4 regions of the Actinopolyspora sp. BKK2 genome follow, and region 1 is predicted to be linked to each of the others. Evidence: riboswitches for the same ligand, from Rfam matches in the RefSeq annotation. Region 1 holds a riboswitch; each other region holds the start of a gene.
What was found. Region 1 has a riboswitch for cobalamin ahead of G9Q41_RS12335 (ABC transporter substrate-binding protein). Riboswitches for the same ligand answer to the same signal wherever they lie in the genome.

Region 2: it holds a riboswitch for cobalamin, as region 1 does, so the genes downstream of both, G9Q41_RS16920 (DUF364 domain-containing protein) here and G9Q41_RS12335 (ABC transporter substrate-binding protein) in region 1, are expected to answer to the same signal.
Region 3: it holds a riboswitch for cobalamin, as region 1 does, so the genes downstream of both, G9Q41_RS13645 (iron ABC transporter permease) here and G9Q41_RS12335 (ABC transporter substrate-binding protein) in region 1, are expected to answer to the same signal.
Region 4: it holds a riboswitch for cobalamin, as region 1 does, so the genes downstream of both, G9Q41_RS09025 (VWA domain-containing protein) here and G9Q41_RS12335 (ABC transporter substrate-binding protein) in region 1, are expected to answer to the same signal.

Annotation. Positions count from the first base shown of each region.
Region 1 covers NZ_JAANTE010000005.1:38,255-43,503, reverse strand. The annotation lists gene G9Q41_RS12345 (ABC transporter ATP-binding protein) at 1-429, opposite strand, end outside; gene G9Q41_RS12340 (iron chelate uptake ABC transporter family permease subunit) at 452-1,489, opposite strand; gene G9Q41_RS12335 (ABC transporter substrate-binding protein) at 1,486-2,511, opposite strand; cobalamin riboswitch at 2,584-2,763, opposite strand; tRNA gene G9Q41_RS12330 (tRNA-Leu) at 2,982-3,055, opposite strand; gene G9Q41_RS12325 (NAD(P)/FAD-dependent oxidoreductase) at 3,364-4,686, opposite strand.
Region 2 covers NZ_JAANTE010000008.1:142,088-147,336, reverse strand. The annotation lists gene cynS (cyanase) at 1-393, opposite strand, end outside; gene G9Q41_RS16925 (EAL domain-containing protein) at 638-2,722, opposite strand; cobalamin riboswitch at 3,053-3,245, shown strand; gene G9Q41_RS16920 (DUF364 domain-containing protein) at 3,507-4,310, shown strand; gene G9Q41_RS16915 (PLP-dependent cysteine synthase family protein) at 4,307-5,249, shown strand, end outside.
Region 3 covers NZ_JAANTE010000005.1:320,321-325,569, reverse strand. The annotation lists gene G9Q41_RS13650 (hypothetical protein) at 1-271, shown strand, start outside; cobalamin riboswitch at 804-946, shown strand; gene G9Q41_RS13645 (iron ABC transporter permease) at 1,156-2,172, shown strand; gene G9Q41_RS13640 (ABC transporter ATP-binding protein) at 2,172-2,960, shown strand; gene G9Q41_RS13635 (ABC transporter substrate-binding protein) at 2,957-3,991, shown strand; gene G9Q41_RS13630 (PH domain-containing protein) at 4,161-4,673, shown strand; gene G9Q41_RS13625 (PH domain-containing protein) at 4,670-5,249, shown strand, end outside.
Region 4 covers NZ_JAANTE010000003.1:479,346-484,594, reverse strand. The annotation lists gene G9Q41_RS09040 (serine protease) at 179-985, shown strand; gene G9Q41_RS09035 (adenosine deaminase) at 1,079-2,080, opposite strand; gene G9Q41_RS09030 (GNAT family N-acetyltransferase) at 2,249-2,728, shown strand; cobalamin riboswitch at 2,773-2,941, shown strand; gene G9Q41_RS09025 (VWA domain-containing protein) at 2,978-5,194, shown strand.

The sequences.
Region 1 (5,249 bases):
CTCACCACCGGACAGCGTGTGCCAGGAGCGCCGCGCCTTGTCCGACAGCTCCGTGTACTCGAGAGCGGAGCGAACGGCCTCCTCGTCGGCGGCCGTCTCCGCCGACCAGGCACGCCGGTGCGGGACCCGACCCAGTCGGACGACGTCGAGCACGTTCATGTCCACCCCGGTGTCGGCCTGCTGCTCCACGAGTCCGACCTTGCGGGCGACGTTCCTGCGCCCCACCCGGTCGATCTGCACGCCGTCGAGTCGGACCTCCCCGGACGAAGCGCCGCGCACTCCGGACAGCAGCCGCAACAGGGTCGACTTGCCGGAGCCGTTGGGCCCCAGCAGCCCGACGGTCGAGCCGGGCTCGGGCTCGAGGCTGACCTCGTCGACGATCAACCTGCCGCCGACGTGCCAGGAAACCCGGTCGGCGAGCAATCCCACGGCGCCGTCCCCCTTCTCGCGATCAACTCGTCTTGCGGGTGCGGTAGAGGATGACCACGAAGGCGGGAACACCGATCAACGAGGTCATCACCCCCACCGGGATCTCCTTCGGGTCGAGCGCGGTGCGCGCGATCGTGTCGATCCACACCAGGAAGATCGCCCCGGCCAGCGCGGTGGTCGGCAGCAAGCCGCGATGCCCCGATCCGACCAGGGCCCGAGCGGCGTGCGGCAGCACGAGTCCGACGAAGCCGATCGCGCCCGCCGAGCTGACCAGGGTCGCCGTGAGCAACGCGGTCGCGATCAGCAGCACCGTCCTGGTGCGGGTCACGGAGACGCCGAGCGAGGCGGCGGCGTCCTGCCCGAAGGTGAACGCGTCCAGCGCGGTGGCCTTGGCCAGGCACACCAGCAGCACCACGATCAGCGCGAGCAGGCACGAGGCCACGTCGAACCACCCGGTTCCGGACAGCGAGCCCAGCAACCAGAACAGCACGCTCCGGGTCTGCTCGGCGTCGCCTGCCGACATGACCACGAACGAGGTCAGCGCCGAGAACAGCTGCATGGCCGCCACGCCGGACAGGATCACGCGGTCGGCCGTGCCGCCCACGACGTGGCTCAGCACGAGCACCAGCGTGAACGAGCACAGCGAACCGAGGAAAGCTCCGAGCGAGAGCGTGGCCACTCCGCTGCCGAGCCCCAGCACCACCACCGACACGGCCCCCGTGGAAGCGCCCGAGGAGATCCCCAGCACGTAGGGGTCGGCCAGCGGGTTGCGCAGCAGGGACTGCATGACCACGCCGCACAGTCCGAGCCCGGCCCCGCAGACGGCGGCCAGCACCGTCCGGGGCAGCCGCAGGTTCCAGATGATCCCCTCGCGGATCAGCGAGAGCCCGGAGTCGCCCAGGCCGAGGTGGTCGGCCACCACCGCCCACACGTTCGGCACCGCGATGTCGGCCGGTCCTATCGTGATGGTGAAGGCCACGGACAGGCACAGCAGGACCAGCCCGCCCAGCCAGAGGGCCGTGGTGCCCACCCCGCCCGAGCGGGTGAGTGGCGACCTCATTCGACGAGACCGAACTCGCGCAGCTTGGCGGCCACCCGCTCCACTCCGTTCACGGTGCGGATCGACGGGTTCATCGCGGCCCCGCTCAGCTCGATGTAGCGCTCGTTGCGCACCGCGTCCATGTGCTTGGTGACCGGGTTGGACTCCAGGAACCGGATCTTCTGCTCGGCTTCCTCCGCGGTTTGGCTCTCGCGGGTGAGGTCGCCGAGCACGAGCACGTCCGGATTCCGCTCGGCCACCGTCTCCCAGTTGATCTGCGGCCACTCCTGGTGCGTGTCGTCGAAGACGTTCCGCGCGCCGATCCGGTCGGTGATGATCCCCGGCGCGCCGCAGCAGCCCGCCATGTACGGCGACTCCTTGTTGGCGAACCAGTAGAGCACGCTCACTCCGGAGGCATCGATGTCCTCGGTGGCCGCGGTGATCCTGCTCCGCAGCTCGTCGACCAGTTCCGCGCCGCGCTGCTCGACGTCGAACATCCGCGCGAGGTCCTCGATCTCCTGGTAGATCCGGTCCATCCGCAGCTGCTCGGAGCGCGAGCCGTCCCCGTCCCCGGCGTTGTTCTTGGCGCAGTCCGCGGGGGCCACGTAGGTGGGAACGCCGAGCTGCGCGAACTTCTCCCGCGAGGCGACCCGGCTCACGGTGCTCTCGAACGAGGCCGAGACGAAGTCCGGTTCCTCGGCCAGCACCCGCTCGTAGGAGGGGGTGTCGTCGGCGAGCCGGGGGACCCCGGAGTTGGCCTCCTCCAGGGACTTCAGCACCGGGTCGGTCCAGGTCGCCGTGCCCGCCACGCGGTCGGCCAGGCCGAGGGAGAGCAGGATCTCGGTGGATCCCTGGTCCAGGGAGACGGCCCGTTCGGGCGGGGCGTCGAGGGTGACCTGCCTGCCGCAGTTCTCGACGGTTCGCGGGTACCCGGGCGCGCTCCGCCCGGAGGAGTCGGGGGATCCACCGCCGCAGGCGGTGAGCAGACCTGCTGTGAGCAGCGTGAGACAGCACAGCGACAGTGACCGGGACGGTCCACGCATAGGTTCCTCTCCGTCGGAAGGCTCGAGCGCGGAGCCTCGCGGGCATTCGAACCGCCGGTTCGGATGCGAACCGCCGGTTCGGCGGGTGCCAGCAGGTTTTCGGGCTCGAGATCCTCCGGGCGGAAAGCGCCTTCCCGGGAGTGTCCCCAGTGGCCGTTGCTCCGCCCGTCCCTCACACCGCTGCGCGTCAGCTCCGGATTCGCACCGGATTCCCTGGCCCATCACGGGTTGACTGGCGCGGACAGCCTAACAGCGCGGTGTTCGTCCATGAACCGGTCGAGTGCGGACGTGCGCGGACGCACACTCGCCGGCGGCGAGCAGCACGCGTCCCCCAGCGCTGCCGCACCGCTCGCTCGGACCGCTCGGATCGGGAGTCGACCGGGTCCCTTCGGAGGGGACTGAGACGAGCGCTGGGACGAGGCAGTGATCGGGGCGTCCTCGCGCTCATCGTTCTCACTGGTGAGTAGCGGTGCCCCCGGTCGGACTCGAACCGACACTACGACGATTTTAAGTCGTCTGCCTCTGCCCATTGGGCTACGGGGGCTCGCCGTTGGAATCGTCGCCGACGACACGCGTCACGACCAGCCCACACCTGGCTTCCTTAGGACGTTCCGATCGTGCCGTTGGTTCCAACGCGGAGGAAACCGCCATCTGGAGCAACCGCAGTAACTCCACGTGCAAAGCAACGGAGTCTTTACTCCATACGAGCTAATTTAAACACACTGATGGGTGCTACTCGCGGAACGAGTGACAGCCGGTAACCACGGAAGGTCAGCAGTGCGGGAAACCGTACACACGAGGCCGCGCGCCGGGCGAACCGGCACACGGCCTCCGCTCCCGCGCGGGGAGGACTCAGCTCGAGGCGGCACGCTTGAAGTCCGCCCGCGGATTCTGGATCTGCCCCATCGAGACGACCTCGCGGCGGAACAGGAACGCGAGGGTCCAGTCGATGATGATCCTGGCCTTCCTGTTGAAGGTGGGCATCTTGCTCACGTGGTAGGTGCGGTGCATGAACCACGCGATGATTCCCTTGGCCTTGAAGCCGTAGACGTCGGCGACTCCCTTATAGAGCCCGAGCCCGGCGACCGACCCCGCGTTGCGGTGGTAGTACTCGCCGGTCTTGCGGCCGCGCATCGAGGAGATGACGTTCTTGGCCAGCTGGTGCGCCTGACGAACCGCGTGCTGGGCCGACGGAGCGCAGGTGGCGTTGGGGTCCTCCTCCGTCTTGGACAGGTCGGGCACCGCCGCGCAGTCGCCCGCCGCCCAGATCTCGGGGTTGCCCTCGACCTGCAGGTGCGAGGTGGCCTTGATCCTGCCCCGCTCGTCCAGCGGGAGATCGCTGTTCTTCAGCACGGGGTTGGCCTTGACGCCCGCGTTCCACACCAGGGTGTCGGTGTCGAACTCGGTGCCGTCGGAGAGCACGGCGTGACCGTTCTCCACCGACTTCAGGAAGGTGTTCAGGTAGACCTTGATGTCGCGGTCCTCGAGCGCCTTCACGGTGTAGACGCCCATCTTCTCGCTCACCTCGGGCATGATGCGGCCCGCCGCCTCGATCAGCGACCACCGCATGTCGTCCCGCTCGATGGACTCGTAGTAGCGGGTGGCGTACCTGGCCATGTCCTCGAGCTCGGCCAGGGCCTCGGTACCCGCGTAACCGCCACCGACGAAGGTGAAGGTCAGCAGTCGTTTGCGCAGCTCCGGATCGGAGGTGTTCGCGGCCGCGTCCATCTTCGCCAACACGTGGTTGCGCAGATAGATCGCCTCACCGACGGTCTTGAGCCCGATGCCCTGTTCGGGCAGACCCGGGATCGGCAGCAGGCGCGAGACCGATCCGAGCGCGACAACGAGCACGTCGTAGCCCAGGTCACTGGCGATGCCCTCGGCGTCCTCCACAGTGACCGATCGCTTTTCCTTGTTGATTTCCGTGACACGTGCGGTGAGGACATGACACCGCTTCAACACTCGTCGCAACGGCGCTACCACGTGACGGGGCTCAACGTTGCCCGCCGCCGCTTCCGGTAGGAAGGGCTGGTAGGTCATGTGCGGCTGAGGGTCGACGACCGTCACCGAAGCCTCACGGCGGCCGAGCTTGGACTGCAGGCGCAACGCGGTGTACATGCCGACGTAGCCGCCGCCGAGAATGAGAATCCGGGTGGGATCGGATTTACCAGCCATGCCTCTATGGTCACACCAATACGGCCTCCGACACCTCGGCGGCCCCCTCAAATGTGACACCGCTCGCGGGTGTTCCTGATCACAAAAACAGCCCGTGCACAGCCGTGAGCGATGCGTCCTCCACGCGCACGGAACGGGCGCGGGCGCGCACGCGGCGTCCCGCGCGAGCACGATCCGCCCGGAGGAGGTGTCGTTCGGTTTCCCCGCCGTGCGGCTACGGCACCGCGGAGCGTCCGGCCGGGGTCGATCTCGAAGTCATCCCCGCTCACGATACCCGATGTTCGCCCCCGCGGCCGCCCAGATCACCACCCGGCGAGCTCGGAAACCCCGGAGGGGCTCGAACGCGCGAGCCGTGATCTCCGTCGCGACTCGCTCACGACGCAGTTCAGATGCTAGCATTGCTGTCACCACAGGAGGGGGTGAGCAACGATGGCGACACTCACTGTTCGCGGCCTGGACGAAGAACTGCACGGACGCCTACGCGTGCAGGCCGCTCAGCACGGACGATCCATGGAAGCAGAAGTCCGATCGATCCTGCGCTGCGTACTTTCCCCGCGTCGGGA
Region 2 (5,249 bases), on a different contig from region 1:
CGGGCCCTCCGCGGTCTCCTCCCGCTGGACGTCGAGGTTGAACGTGATCGCGCTCATGATCCCGTCACCGAAGTCCTCGTTGATCAGTTCCTTGATGGTGGTGCCGTACACCTGGAGCGCCTCGTAGATGCGATAGATCGTCGGATCCGTCGGCGGGACCGAATCCAGCGAACCGCGGTGGGGGATCTCCGTGAGCACCGGAACCACTTCTTCGGGGAGCTCGAGCAGTTCCCCGAGCTGCTCGGCCTGCCCGGCCTCCAGCGGATGCTGCCCGAGCATCGCCGCGGTCAGCCAGGCCCTGTCCACGCCCAGGCGCTCGGCGAGATCGGTGTAGCCGAACCCCTTTCTCCGTTTGGCCTCGTGAATCCGTTCCGTGGCCTCCGACCTGTTCATCGACCGGCCCCTCTCCTCGTTGCTCGTCGACCGCTGCCTTGACGGGGCACCCCGCACTCGGGTGCTTACCCGCGAACAGGGTGAGCAACACCGTTCGTCGTCGCTCCGTCCCACAGGGTGATCACGGGGGCGGCGGAATCTGCCTCCGCGGATGTCGCCGGACAACCCTGCCGACCGGTGACTCCGTGTCGTGGTTCCCGGGATCGACCGGTACGGGACCTTCGCACCGTTCGAAGGTCCCTTCTCACCCTTCGGGCAGGCACGACGAACCGCTCTCCAGCAGACTCCGCAGCTCCCCGGCCCGGACGGGGTAGGAAAACAACCACCCCTGGTAAGAAAGCACCCCCACACCGCGCAGCGCCTCGAACTGCTCCAGGGTCTCCACCCCTTCGGCGGTGCATCTGCAACCAATGGCAGTCGCCAGATCGACGATGGCCCGGACCACGTGAAGATCGGTGCTGTCCCGTGCGACCTCCGCGACGAAACCGCGATCGACTTTGATGATCTCGATCGGGAGTTCCTTCAGCCGAGCGAGTGAGGAGTAGCCGGTGCCGAAGTCGTCCACGGCGAACCGCACGCCGCGTTCGGCGAGCTCGCTCATGACCTCGAGTCCCCGTGCGGAGAGGTTGATCAACGAGGTCTCCACCAGCTCGAGGACGATATGCCCCCAGGCGATACCGGTTTCGGCCACGACCTCGTCGAGCACGTCGAGCAGCTCCGGATCGCCCGGCGAGAGCGCCCCCAGATTGATCGAGGCCCGTACCGCCCCACCATCAGCTCTCGGCGGCCACGACACTGCTTCGCGCAACGCCGCACGCAGTACGTAACGATCGAGCTTACGCAGCAGGCCGCCTCGTTCGGCGACCGGCAGGAAAAAACCCGGGGTCAGCTTCCCTCGCTCCGGATGCCACCAGCGCACCAGAGCTTCGGCGGCCCTGATCACCCCATCACCATCCACGATGGGCTGGTAACACAGTGCCAGATCCTCGTTTTCCAGAGCCGTGCGCAGCTCGCTCTCCAACTGGACCTGCCGGTCCATCGATTCGATCAGCGCCGTGCTGGCCACCGCGAACCGTTCCCTGTTGCCTCTCTTGACCTCCATCACGGCCGCGCCGGCCGAGCGCAGCAGTTCGTCGATCGTCGAGTCCGAGCTTTCCGCGATCGCCACCCCGACCGAGGCCGCTATCTGGATGGGTGGGTGATCACGCAGGTGAACGGTCCGGTGGAGCAACTCAGTGACCAGCGTGACCACGACCTCCACCCCACCCGCGCCCACGACGTCCGGACACACGACCAGATACTCGTCCGAAGCCAGCCGCGCGACGAGCCAGCCCTCCGGCAGATCGCCGCGCATGCGCTTGGCCAGCTCCATCAACAGTTCGTCCCCAGCCCGCAGCCCGAGGGACTCGTTGATGCGTCTGAAGTCGGTGATGTCGCAGTACAACATCGCCGATCCGCTCATGTCGGCGTCGGCGAGCAGCTGATCGAGGGCTTGTCGGTTCGGCAGCCCGGTCAGCTCATCGTGGGTAGCCCAGTAGCGCCATTCTTCGACCCGCCGGTTGCGCTCGGTCACGTCCTGACAAACAACCATCCAGAACTCATCGCCCTCGGGGCGCACCGACTTCGCGATGTGCAGCTCGCAGATCAACTGCTGTCCGTCGGACCGGAGCAGCTTCATCTCCCGGACGGGAGCTCGCCCCGGTGGAGCACCGGCGCCGAAGGATTCCAGCAGCTTCGGTTTGTCCGGCTCGTCGGGATGGACGAAATCCGTTACGTGTGCTCCGGACATCTGCTCCGGGGAGTAACCGAGCAGCCCGCACAACGCGAGGTTGGAATCGACCAGGTAGCCGTACCTGTCGTACACCCCGATGCCGATCGGGGTTAGCACGAAAAGGTCGTGGAACTGCCGCAGCGACCGTTCCAGCTGGGTATGAAGATCGGTCTCGTCCCTGGTCAGCCTGGCGAAACCGCGTAGTCTCCCTTCGCTAGACCACAGGGCGGTGGTGACCACGCTCGCCCAGAACCTGCTGCCGTCCTTGCGTATCCGCCAACCTTCATCGGTACAGCTGCCGGATTCCACGGCACGCCTGAGCAGTTCTCGCGGATAACCCGTCGCGTTCTGCTCGGAGGTGTAGAAGATCGAGATGTTCTGCCCCACCACCTCGTCGGCGGGGGCCCCGGTGAGCCGTTCCGCCCCGGGGTTCCAGCTCGACACCACGCCGTCCGGGTCGAGGGTGTACACGGCGTACTCCAACAGTGAGGATCCGAAGGCGCCGATCACCTTCTCGCCATCGGCCCGAAGGCCATTCCCGTGGTCCGTGCCGCTCATGTACAGCTCCGGTTACCGAGTCGCGATCGGCCTACAAGTCCCCGGTGGTTTGCCGTTCGAAACGGGTCCCCGGCAACGGTGATGGGTTCACCATTGTTTCCACATCGGAACATCCGCTTCTTTCCCGGTCGCTCTCGAGTGTCGACCAGCATCACGATACGCGCACGACCAACCTTCGATCTTCACCCCATTGGACCGGACATGCTGGGCCAGGTACCCGGTCAGCTCGGAATCGGGATCGCGAGATCGTCCACCCCGTCCCTGAGCTCGGGGGCTGCTACAACCACCGGAACCCGAGCGATGTGTTGCGGCCCATGACACCTTGACACCTCACCCCCGAGGTGTGAACGTTCCGTGCGAAACCAACGCGACGACATGCAGGAAGCCGGTGCAAGCCCGGCACGGTCCCGCCACTGTGTGTGGGGAGTTTTCGCCAAAACGCCACTGTCGGTGATCCGATGGGAAGGCGGCGGACAACGCCGATCCACGAGTCAGGAGACTGCCGTCGTCGTGCCGATTCGTACGGGGTCGCGGAGCCCCGGAGGAGGTAACGACGGTGCCGTACCGAACCGCGCGCGCATTCACCTTCCACCGCTTTTCCACGGGGACGCGCAAGGGCAGGTCACTCCCCACGTCCCGTTCGTCGTAAACGCCTGAAACCGTCCGCGTTCCGGACGACTCGACGACGACCCTCACGACCCGAAGCGTGGAGACAAGTGTGCCCATCGGGGAAACACCTTCAGATCCTACCGTCACAAAACTGTCCATCCTGGACAAACTCGTCGTGCTAGCCCGAACCGGTTCGCTCCTCGAGCACGGAAACCCCCTCCCGGCCGAGATGATGGCCACTGTCGCCTTCCGTACCGAGCAGAATGCGCGCCACGTGGGCAGGACCACGGGGTACGTCAATTCGGTACTGAGCATTCGGGTGGGCGAGGCGGTCGGCTCCTGCGCCACCGAACCGGACGCTCAGGACACCACACGGCTGTCCGGCCTGACCGGTTCCACGGTCGACGAGCTGCTGGATCACCCGGAACCGGCCGTTCGCACAGCCGCGCTGGACGCCTACCTCGCACACCTGTCACCGCACGACGCTCGGAGAGACTCCCGCACCGCGCGTCTCCCGCGTGGTGATTCGTCGGCCAAGTCGCGGGCACGAGCCCGCGCCGTGGTGGATCTGCTCCCCGAAGGAACCAAAGGCCCCGTAGCGGTCATCGGAGTGGTGAACTCACTGCTGTCCGCTTTGGAAGCCCGGAACCTCGAACACGTTCCATGCGACTTCAAGGGTGGCCGCACCGAGCAGGGAGAAACCGTGCTGCGGAACCACTCCGCGGCGCTGTCCGGAGCCCGGGCGGTACTCGCATCCGGCATGACCCTGGGCAACGGGACGTTCGACGGGATCGCCGAACACTGCCGGGCCAATGCCGTCCCGCTGGTGGTGTTCGCCCAGACCGGCAGCGCGGTGTTCAGGGAACTGCTGGGCACGCACCTAACCGCACTCTCCGCCGAGCCCTACCCGTTCTTCTGGCTCACCGGGCAGGAGAACGAGATCCACCTCTACCCGGCTGCCCCCGGAGGACACTCGTGAACAGCGACGCGGACTCCGCGGGCGGACGCAGGTGTCACTCGCTGCTGGAACTCATCGGCGACACCCCCGCACTGCGAGTCACGACTCCACTTCCCGAAGAGCACCCCGGGTTCTGGGCCAAGCTCGAAGGGGTATCCCCCGGTGGCATGAAGGCCAGAGCCGCGCTGTCCATGATCCTCGGCGCCAGACGGCGCGGCGAGCTGCGGCCCGGCGGCACCATCGTGGAATCCACCAGCGGCACCCTGGGAATCGGGCTAGGTTACGTGGGTATCGCTCTCGGCCACCCCGTGGTACTGGTGGCCGACCGTGAACTCGACGATCCAAGCGCGAGCCTGCTGCGTGCGCACGGGGCGCGGATCGAGGTCGTCGACGAACCGGCTCCCGTCGGTGGATGGCAACGCGCGCGACGCGATCGGGTCACCCGAATACTGGCCGAGCACGCGGACGCGTTCTGGCCGGACCAGTACAACAATCCGGACAACGCAGCCGGTTACACGGCTCTCGGGCACGAGCTCCTTGACCAGTTCGACCGGGTGGACGCGGTGGTCTGCAGCGTCGGGACCGGCGGGCACAGCTCGGGAATCGCGTCGGTACTGCGTGCCCACCGGCCCGGTGTCCGGATCATCGGAGTCGATTCGCCGGGTTCGACGCTGTTCGGCCCGGAACCACTGCCGAGGGTGATGCGTGGTCTGGGCAGCAGCATCCATCCGGACAACGTCGCCTACGCGGAGTTCGACGAGGTCCACTGGGTAGGCCCCGCCGAAGCCGCGTGGTCCTGCCGAGAACTCGCCAGGAGCGTCTTCGTCACGGGCGGGTGGAGTACCGGTGCCGTGGCGCTGGCTGCCGCGTGGTGTTCGGCCGAACTGGACTCGGACCGGGTGGTGGCGGTGTTCCCGGACGGACCGTACCGCTACTGGCAAACCATCTACGACGACGAGT
Region 3 (5,249 bases), 280 kb from region 1:
CCCGATCGCACTCGAGTCGATCCGATTCAACTTCGAGTACGTGCGCGAGCACGGCTTCGAGGAATTCTACCACATGACTGACCAGTACCTCGCTGAGATCGAGCGTCTGACCGAGGAGGGACGGGCAGCCTTCGAGGCCGGTGAGGACGGCGAGAGCTTCCCGCCGTTCTGGCTCTACAAGCTCGACATGGCCAGCGTGGAGGTCCCGACGCACTGCCACATCTGTCAGAACTTGATCACCTATGCGGAGCGCGCACTCGACGAGAGCTGACGCACGAACTCGGCGAGGACGTTCGGCTCGCAGCTCGGCACACTCGGCTCGGTGCTCGCTCATCGCTGCGATCCTCCGGCCGCTGACTTCGCCGCCCGCGCCTCCGACTTCGCGGTTTACTCCTCAACTTTCGCGGTCTCGCCTTCGAGGTGAGCGGCTTCGGCGCTGGTTCGTGCCGCGTCCACGCCGAGAAACGGTCGTTTTCGACATATGTCGCTCCCTCCAATTCGCCCCTTGTGACTACGTCCTAGCCAGTGCGGGTTCGAATCCCGCCGGCCTCACCCTCTCCACCGGTTTTCCCGGCGAACGGTTGGTTCACCGCCCGCTGTCGCGGGGCTTGCCCGCCCCTCGAACAGCACCACGACGCCCGGCACCACGACGGCGCGGTGCGCGCGGCGCGCCCCGCACCGGGTGGAACGCACCGGAAAGTTCCCGCCACATCGGACAACTCCCGTTCCACGGGCTTCTCCCCGGTCACCTCCCCGGTGCCGAGCGCGCTCGGCTGTGGCCAGCCGCACAAAGCATGGACAATCGCCAACATTTGGCAGAAGATCCGCCCGCAGGAAAACCACAACGACGGCGCTCGGGGGAAGTCCGGTGCGAATCCGGCGCTGACCCGCAACGGTGAGCTCGCGTGAGCAAGCCCGAGAGCCCGACGTCGTCGCGGCGCCCTCCCGGAAGCGGACCCGGTGAGGGCGCGGAAAGCTCCACCACCGTCGAGGACTGCGGGGAGGGAGCCCGAGCACGACACCCGTCCCGGGTGGACACGTGCGCGCCGGGTGCCTTCGCGTGGTCTGCAACGCAGAAAGGTCCCCGGGTTGTGCGATACGGCTCAGCTTCGAGCGGCACCGCGCGGGCAACGTCCCGGCAGGCTCCGCCTTCCGCTGCTGTGCCTGCTGCTGGGGGTCGCGCTGCTCGGCTCCGTCGTGTGCGGAGTCGCGCTGGGCCCCACCGGCATTCCCCTCGGCAAGACCGTCGCACTGCTCCGCGAAGCAGTGCGCGGCGGAGTGATCCCGGCCGAGGACGCCGGCATCTACTACATAATCCGGGACGTCCGGTTGCCCAGGGTGCTGCTGGCCGCGGTGGTCGGAGCCGGGTTGAGCGCTGTTGGGGTCGCCACCCAGGCCATGGTGCGCAACGCCCTGGCCGACCCGTTCGTGCTCGGCATCTCCTCCGGAGCCTCGGTGGGAGCCAGCGCGGTCGCGCTGTACGGGATCCTCGGTGCGCTGGGGTTGTACGCCCTGTCCACGGCCGCCTTCCTCGGCGCGCTGTGCGCCACCGCGCTCGTCTACGCCATCGCCCGCACCTCGAACGGGCTCGCCCCGCTGCGGCTGGTGCTGACCGGAACGGCGATGTCCTACGGGTTCTCCGCCGTCACCACGCTGCTGATCTTCCAGGCTCCGAACGGCAACGCGGCCAAGTCCACCATGTTCTGGCTGCTCGGCAGCCTGGGCGGCGTCACTTGGAACTCGCTGCCGGTGGCCACGGTGGTGGTCGCCTGCGGACTCTGCTACCTGCTGCTGTCGGCCCGCAGGCTCAACGCCCTGGCCATGGGCGATGAAACCGCCACCACGCTGGGGGTGAGCCCGGCGCGTTTCCGCCGCGAGCTGTTCGTGGTGGCCGCCGCGGTGACCGGTGTGCTCGTGGCGGTCAGCGGAGCCGTCGGCTTCGTCGGGCTGATGCTGCCGCACCTGGCGCGGCTGCTCGTCGGGGCCGACCACCGCCGGGTGCTGCTGCTGGCTCCCCTCGCCGGTGCGGTGTTCCTGGTGTGGACGGACCTGCTCGCGCGGACCGTCGCCGCCCCCGAACAGCTCCCGCTCGGTGTGATCACCGCGGCGATCGGTGTTCCGTGCTTCCTGCTGCTGATGCGCCGCCGCGGAAACGCGCTGGGAGGTAACTGATGGACCTGGACGTGGAAGGTGTCGACGTGTCCGCGGCGGGCGTGCGACTCGTCCGGGACGTGGACGTGCACGTCGCTTCGGGCGCGCTCGTGGGGCTGGTCGGGCCCAACGGGAGCGGCAAGTCGACCACGCTGCGCTGCGTGTACCGGACCCTGCGCCCCGACCGGGGCGAGGTCCGGCTCGGCGGCTCGGACGTCTCCGCGATGTCCCTGCGGGAGAGCGCCCGCCTGATGGCCGCGCTGACCCAGGAGTCCCAGTCCGAATTCGACTTCACGGTCACCGAGGTCGTCGAGATGGGCCGCACCCCGCACCGCGGAACGGGGCGGGAGGAACGCGACCGCGCCCACGCGGAGGCGCTGCGCGCCGTGGGCTGCGCGCACCTGGCGGAGCGGAGCGTGCTGTCGCTTTCGGGCGGTGAGAAGCAGCGGGTGCTCATCGCGCGAGCGCTCGTGCAGCGACCGGAGCTGCTCGTGCTGGACGAACCCACGAACCACCTCGACATCCGGCACCAGCTGGAGGTGCTGTCCCTGGTGCGCCGGCTGGGCATGACCACGCTGACCGCGCTGCACGACCTCAACCTGGCCGCGGCCTGGTGCGACCAGGTCTACGTGCTCAGCGGCGGGCACGTGGTGGCCGGTGGCCCTCCCGGGCAGGTGCTGACCCCCGAAGTCGTCGGCGACGTCTTCGGGGTGCGCGCGCACGTCGTCCGCCACCCCGACAGCGACGTCCCCCAGCTGCTGTTCGCCCCGGCCACCGGCTCCGGCACGGCCGAACCACCGAAAGGATGAGATCCACAGTGCGCATCCGGCGGAAAGCACTCGCAGGCGTTTCCCTGCTGATGTCCGGTGTCCTGCTGCTCGGGGGGTGCGGCGCCAGGGTGGCCACCACGTCCTCGGGCGAGCCCCCGGAACGCTTCCCGGTGAGGTTGGACAACTGCGAGCGGCAGCGCACTTTCGACCGGCCACCGCGGAGGGTGGTCACCAACGACATCGGGATCACCGAGATCATGTTCGCGCTCGGGCTCGAGGACAGGATGGCCGGCTACTTCCTGTCCGACGGACAGCGCAACGGGGTGCGGAGCTCGCCCTGGTCCGCGAAGTTCGAACGGACACCGCACCTCGGCGAGGAGATCGGCATGGAGGGGGTCCGGGCCGCCGGGGCGGACATGGTCTTCGCGGGCTGGAACTACGGGTTCGGCGAGACGGAGCGCTTCACCCCCGAACGCCTGGAGAAGGCCGGCATCGACTCCTACGTGCTCAGCGAGTCCTGCCGTCGGAGCGGTGCCCGGGACGCGCGCGGCATCATGCCCCCGCTGCGGGCGCTGTACACCGACATCCGCAACCTCGGCGAGCTGTTCGGGGTGCGGCAGCGGGCCGAGCGGCTGGTCTCCGAGTACCGGAGCACCATCGCGCAGGCGCGCGAGAGGAACGCCGGAGGGGACACTCCCAGCGTCTTCCTCTACGACTCGGGCAGGAGTGAACCCGTCACCTCGGGAAACGGCGGGGCCGCCGACCAGATCATCCACAAGGCTGGTGGGGAGAACATCTTCCGCGATCTCGACGACAGCTGGACCACGGTCAGCTGGGAAACCGTGCTGCGCGCCGACCCGGACGTCGTGCTGATCAACGACTACGGAGGAAGGAGCGCCGCGGAGAAGATCGACTTCCTGCGCGGGCACCCCGCCGTCTCCGAGCTCGAGGCCGTCCGGCGGGGACGTTTCCTCACCCTGCCCTACGCCTCCCTGGTGGAGGGGCCGCGCAACGCCTCGGCGGTGCGCGAGATCGCCCGCTTCCTGGACGACGTTCCCGCTGACGACTGAGGCGTTCCGTTCGCCCTCCTCACGGGTGCTCCCGCGGCGGACCTCCTCACGCCCCGCCGCGGAACCGGGTGCCGGGACGAGCAGCGGCCGTGATCCGGACCGCACGGGCGCGCTCATCCGCTCCCGACTGCCAAAATGTGCCGCGGGCTCGCGGACTCGGAGGTGACCCATGATCGACACCGGCGAAACGCCCGGCGGTGTGCGGTTGCGACCACCACAGCACCGCGTCGATCGACGTGCCGTCCTCTGGTGGGGCTGCCGGGCGGGCGCTGTGGTGGTCGTGCTGCTGGCCGCGTTGGCGCCGGCCGCGTGGTGGTTCGCCTCGGCGCGGGAGTTCCTGCTGGTGGGGATGCTGCTCGTCGGGGCGTTCGGAACGGGCTACGCTGTGGTGATGCCCTGGTGGCGCTACCGGGTGCACCGCTGGGAGACCACCGATTCGGCCGTCTACACCGCCAGCGGTTGGCTCAGCAGGGAGTGGCGCGTGGCCCCGATGTCCCGCATCCAGACCGTGGACACGGCCCGCGGACCGCTGCAACGGATGTTCGGCCTGTCCACCGTGACCGTGACCACCGCCTCGGCCGCCGGGCCGCTCAGCATAGCCGGGCTCGACCACGAGGTGGCCTCCGACCTCGCGGAACGACTCACGATGACCACCCAGGCCGTTCCGGGAGACGCCACTTGAACGACCCGCACGCGGAACCAGCCGCCGAGCAAGGAGAGCAGCGGTCCGAGGAGTCCTTCGCCGAGTGGCAGCGCCTGGACCTCAGGAGCGTGTTCGCCTCGATGGGGCTGCTCGTCGTGCCGATGCTGCCCGTGGTGGCGCTGGTGCTGTTCCCCTCGGACGACTCGAACACGCTCCCGAAGGCAGGCGTGGCGCTGGCCATGGGGGTGTTCGTGATCGGGGCCGCCTGGTGGAGGTGGTTCTTCACCCGCTTCCGGGTGACCCCGGAACGCTTCGAGCTGCGCCAGGGCAACTTCTCCCGCAGCTTCCACTCGATCCCGCGCGAGCGCATCCGGAGCGTCGACCTGACAGCACCGCTTCCCCATCGGTTGCTCGGCATCTCGGTGATCAGGATCGGAACCGGCAGGCAGTCCACGAAGGCCTCCGAGCTCAGGCTGGACGCCCTGCCCACCGACCGCGCCGAGCGACTGCGCGAGCAACTTCTCCGCCGACGGCGCAGCGCTCCCGCGGACGAGTCGTCCCCCGCACAGGTCGGCGGTGCCACCTCGAGGGGCGCAGAACTGGCCAGGATGCGCC
Region 4 (5,249 bases), on a different contig from region 1:
TCGCGAATGAGCGGGAACTTTTCCGACCGGAAACCATGATAACGAAAAAAATTACTGCCCAGCAGTGAGCTGTCCCTCATGTGAGCAGCACGACAAGACGGATACAGTCCGCCGTTGGTACGACACGTTCGGAGTGGGGTGACAGTGGTTGCGCTTTGGCCGCGAACGGTGCCGTGCGGTGTCGAAGGCAACGTTGTTCCGCGTTCTCGCGCTCGCAGCCGTCCTCCTGGTGAGCGGAGCGCAGCACGCGGCCGTGGCTGCCGCCTCGGGAACGGAGCACGCAGGAACCCGGGCGCGGGTGGTCGGAGGGCAGGCCACTCGGGTCGGTGAGGCACCGTGGGTGGCCGCGCTCACCGACCGCTCGGGAGGTCAGTTCTGCGGCGGCACGCTCGTGGCGGCCGACAAGGTCGTAACCGCTGCGCACTGCACGATGACTCCCGGAGGCGAATCTCCCCGGTCGGTTCGGGACCTGAGCGTGGTGCTCGGCAGGAAGGACCTGCGCACCGGGGCGGGGCAGTCGGTCGAGGTCGAACGCGTCTGGCGGCACCCCAGGTACGAGCACTTCACGAGCGGATTCGACGTGGCCGTGCTGACGCTGAGCCGGAAGGTGGCCACCCGACCGGTGGAAATGGTCGGGGCGGCCGAGGAGACGCCGTACGCCCCCGGGACCACCGGCTCAGTCTACGGCTGGGGGCGCACCGGGGAGTCGGAGCCGGCCTCGCCGGTGCTGCGCTCGGTGCGCGTGCCCGTCATGGCGAACTCCCGGTGCGCGCGGGCCTACGAGTCCTTCGACTCCGGCGGGATGTTCTGCGCCGGGTATTCGGAAGGTGGCAAGGACGCCTGCGCGGGCGATTCCGGTGGTCCCTTCATCGTGCGAGGCAGGCTGGTCGGGGTGGTCTCCTACGGGAACGGTTGCGCGCGCTCGGGGTTCCCCGGCGTCTACACCAGACTCGCGCGGTACGCGGACGAGATCGCCGGAGTGTGAACGCGCGACCGCCCGAAGTCGTCGAGGAGGAGCGCGACCATCGGTTCGAGTGCTCGTTTCGAAGTCGCGCCCGCGCCGAACGGAGAACCTCGATCAACCGGCCTGGATCTGCCCGCGCAACCGGTCGCGCTCGGACTCGGGCAGGAACGCGGCCTCGACCGAGTTGAGCGCGAACTCCCGGAGGTCCCGGGCGCCGAAACCGAGCTCGCGCTCGATCGCCGCGAAGTTGTCCCCGACGTGGCCGCCGAAGTAGCTCGGGTCGTCCGAATTGATCGTGGTGCGGACCCCGGCATCCACCAGACGGGGCAGACAGTGCTCGGGGAGGGTGTTCACGCAGCGCAGACGCACGTTCGACAGCGGGCACACCGTCAGGGGGACGCGGTCCCGGGCGATCCGCCGGACGAGCTCCTCGTCGTCGACCGACCTGATCCCGTGGTCGATGCGCTCCACGCCGAGCACGTCCAGCGCCTGCCAGACGTATTCAGCCGGGCCTTCCTCGCCCGCGTGCGCGACCAGGTGCAGTCCCGCCTCGCGGGCCCGGGCGAACACGTTCGCGAAGTCGGCGGGGGGATATCCCAGCTCGGCCGAGTCGAGCCCGACGCCGATGATGCGATGCGAGTGCTCGAGCAGTTCGTCGAGCATGCGCTCAGCCTCCGCTGGACCGCGGTCCCGGAGGAAGCAGGCGATCAGTCCGGTGCTGACGCCGAAACGCTCCCGACTGCTCGACAGCGAGGCCTCCAAACCGTCGAGCGCGGTTTCCAGCGACACGCCCCGCGTCGTGTGCGCCTGCGGATCGAAGAAGATCTCGGCGTGGCGGACCCCCTGGTGCGCCGCCCTGTCGAGGTAGTCGTCGGCCAGCGCGGTGAAGTCCTCGGCGCGCCGCAGCACGTTCATGCCCGTGTAGTAGAGATCCAGGAACGACTGCAGGTTGCTGAAGTCGTAGCGTCCTCGGAGGTCTTCGACATCGGTGTAGGGCAGGGTGATGCCGTTTCGCCGCGCCCGGTCGAAGGTCAGTTCCGGTTCGAGAGCTCCCTCGATGTGCACGTGCAGCTCGGCCTTGGGCAGCGTCGAGGTCGTCGGTGTTTCGGGAGCCACCTGGTCTCCTTCCTGTGGCGGACCGGCCGAGTGGACAACCCTACAGTCGATCAGCCGCGGGCGTACCGGCAGTGAGTCGAACGGCACTCCGAGCGGTCAGGGCCCCGGCGCGGACCGGAGCGGCGGCGCATCGGAGTTCGGCGCAGGAGGTGTGATAGGCAGGTAAGGGTGAATCTGCAGCCTCTCGCCACCGCAGTGCACCGCGCCTACACGGCCGATCTGGCCCCCGAGGACTTCTACCGCATGCTGCGGCTGCGGGTGGACGTGTTCGTCGTGGAACAGCAGTGCCCCTATCCCGAGCTGGACGGGCGCGATCTCGAGACAGCGACCAGGCACTTCTGGATCGACGCCGGGGGGACCCAGGTGCTCGGGTACCTGCGTCTGCTCGAGGAACCGGGTGGGAGTTACCGGATCGGACGCGTGTGCACGGCCGAGAGCGCTCGCGGCATGGGGCTCGGCAAGAAGCTCATGCACGCGGCGGTCGCCGAGGTGCGCAAGTCGTCCACCGTGCTCTCGGCGCAGGCCCAGACCGTCGACTTCTACCGCTCGTTCGGCTTCCTCGAGCACGGTGAGCACTACGAGGAGGACGGCATCCCGCACGTCGACATGCACCGGGATCCGGAGAGAGTGACCGGGCTAACGAGATAGCTCACGACGCTTGGTCGCCGAGCGCGCTTCTGCGACCATGCACGTTGATCCAAGCGAGCAACGGTCAGGAAGCCGGTGTGAATCCGGCACGGCCGGCGCCACTGTGACCGGGTAGCGGTTCTCCCGCACGAGTGCCACCGGGGTTGCCCAGGGAAGGCCGGAGGAGCGCGTCGATCCGGGAGTCAGGACACTGCCGTTGCCTCGTTCCGCAACCAGGGGCGTCCGAGACCCTAGGAAGGAATACCGGCGATGACCGCTGCCACGTCGACCTCGTCGACCGTGCGTTATCCGTTCTCCGCTGTTGTCGGGCACGACGATCTGCGCTTGGGGCTGCTGCTCAACGCGGTGTACCCCCGCATCGGCGGTGTGCTGGTGCGCGGGGAGAAGGGCACTGCCAAGTCCACCATCGTCCGCGCGCTCGCCTCGCTGCTGCCCGCCGTCGACGTGGTGGAGAACTGCCGGTTCGGCTGCGACCCTTCCGCCCCGGACCCGCGCTGTCCCGACGGTCCCCACGACGGCGACGTCGGACGAACGCGGCGTGCCGCCCAGCTGGTGGAACTTCCCGTGGGCGCCTCCGAGGACCGGCTGGTCGGGTCGTTGGACGTGGAACGCGCGTTGACCGAGGGCGTGCGCGCCTACCAGCCCGGTCTGCTGGCAGCGGCGCACCGCGGAGTCCTCTACGTCGACGAAGTGAACCTGCTGCACGACCACCTGGTCGACCTGTTGCTCGACGCCGCGGCCATGGGGCGGGCCCACGTCGAGCGCGAAGGGGTCTCCCTGTCGCACGCGGCGTCCTTCCTGCTGGTCGGCACCATGAACCCGGAGGAGGGCGAGCTGCGTCCCCAGCTGCTGGACCGCTTCGGCCTGACGGTCCAGGTGTCGGCCTCTCGCGAGGTGGAGACGCGGACCGAAGTCGTGCGTCGACGGTTGCGGTTCGACGCCGATCCTGCAGGCTTCTCCGCGGAGTGGGCCGAGTCCGACGCCGAACTGGCCCGGCGGATCGCGGACGCCCGTGCCCGCGTGGACTCCGTCGAGCTGCCTTCTTCCGAGGTCAGGCGAATCGCTTCCGTGTGCGCTTCGTTCGAGGTGGACGGGATGCGCGCCGATCTGGTGCTGGCTCGCGCCGCCGTGGCGCACGCGGCCTGGCGCGGTGTGGACGCGGTCGCCGCGGCCGATGTGGAGGCGGCGGCGCGGCTGGCTCTGCCGCACAGGCGCAGGCGGGACCCGTTCGACGAGCCGGGCATGGACGAGCAGCAGCTCCAGCAGGCCCTGGAGGACGCCGCGGCGGAGGTCGAGGCTGAGGAGACGGCCGAGGGCGAGACCGCCGAGGGCGAGACCACCGGGGGAACGGCGGAGGCGAGCGCGGACGGCACGGCGGATCCGGGAGGTTCGACCGATGAGTCCGGTTCGGACGGTTCCGGCGGGAACGAGGACCCCGGGGACGGGCCGGAGGACGACGGTCCCGGTGGGGGCGTCGGCGGTTCCCCGGACGGGAACGGTCCCGACGAGGGCCCGGGCGGAGGCGCGGGCGGAAACGCTCCCTCGGAAGGCCCCTCCGGTGAGAGCGGAACCGGCAACGGCTCCGGAAGCGCTCCCGAGGAGCGCACTTCCGGGGCCACGGAGCCGGACTTCCGGGCCCGCATGCTGGAGATCCCCGGTCTGGGGGAGGGGGCTCCGGGACGGCGGTCCAGGTCGCGCTCCCGTGCCGGGCAGGTGGTGCGCTCCTCCGCGGTGGAGGGGCACGGGGTTCACCTGCAGGCCACTCTGGCCGCGGCAGCCCCTCATCAGTGCGCCCGCGGCAGGAGCGGCCCCGGACTGCGGTTGCGTCCGGAGGACCTGCGGCACGGTGTCCGCGAGGGCCGCGAGGGCAATCTCGTGCTGTTCGCGGTGGACGCCTCGGGGTCGATGGCGGCCCGGGAACGGATGTCGGCGGTCAGCGGTGCGGTGCTCGCGCTGCTGCGGGACGCCTACCAGCGTAGGGACAAGGTTGGGGTCGTGACCTTTCGCGGGACCTCCGGCGAGATCGCGCTGCCCCCGACCTCTTCGGTGGACACCGCCGCCGCGCGCATGCGCAAGCTGCCCACGGGCGGAAAGACCCCCCTCGCGGACGGTCTGCTGACCGCGCGCAGGGTGATTCGCACCGAGCGGATGCGCGATCCGCAGCGACGTCCCCTGCTCGTGGTGCTCACCGACGGCAAGGCCACCGTGGGGGTGGATTCGGGAGGCGAGAAGGCCAACCGCGGCCGCAAGGCGGTCGACGACGCGCTGCGTTCGGCCGGGATGCTGGCCGAGCTCGGTGTCGCTTCGGTGGTCGTGGACTGCGAGAGCGGGCCGATCCGACTCGGTCTCGCCGACAGGCTCGCTCGGGGGCTGGGCGCGCCCAACCTGCAGTTGTCCGAGCTCTCGGCCGACAACGTGGCCGGTGTCGTCCGGGCAGCACGAACCGCGGGCCCGGTGCCCGCGTGATCCTCGGCCGACGCGCGGGCGTCGGTCGGCGAGGAGTCGACTCGTCCACTGGTAT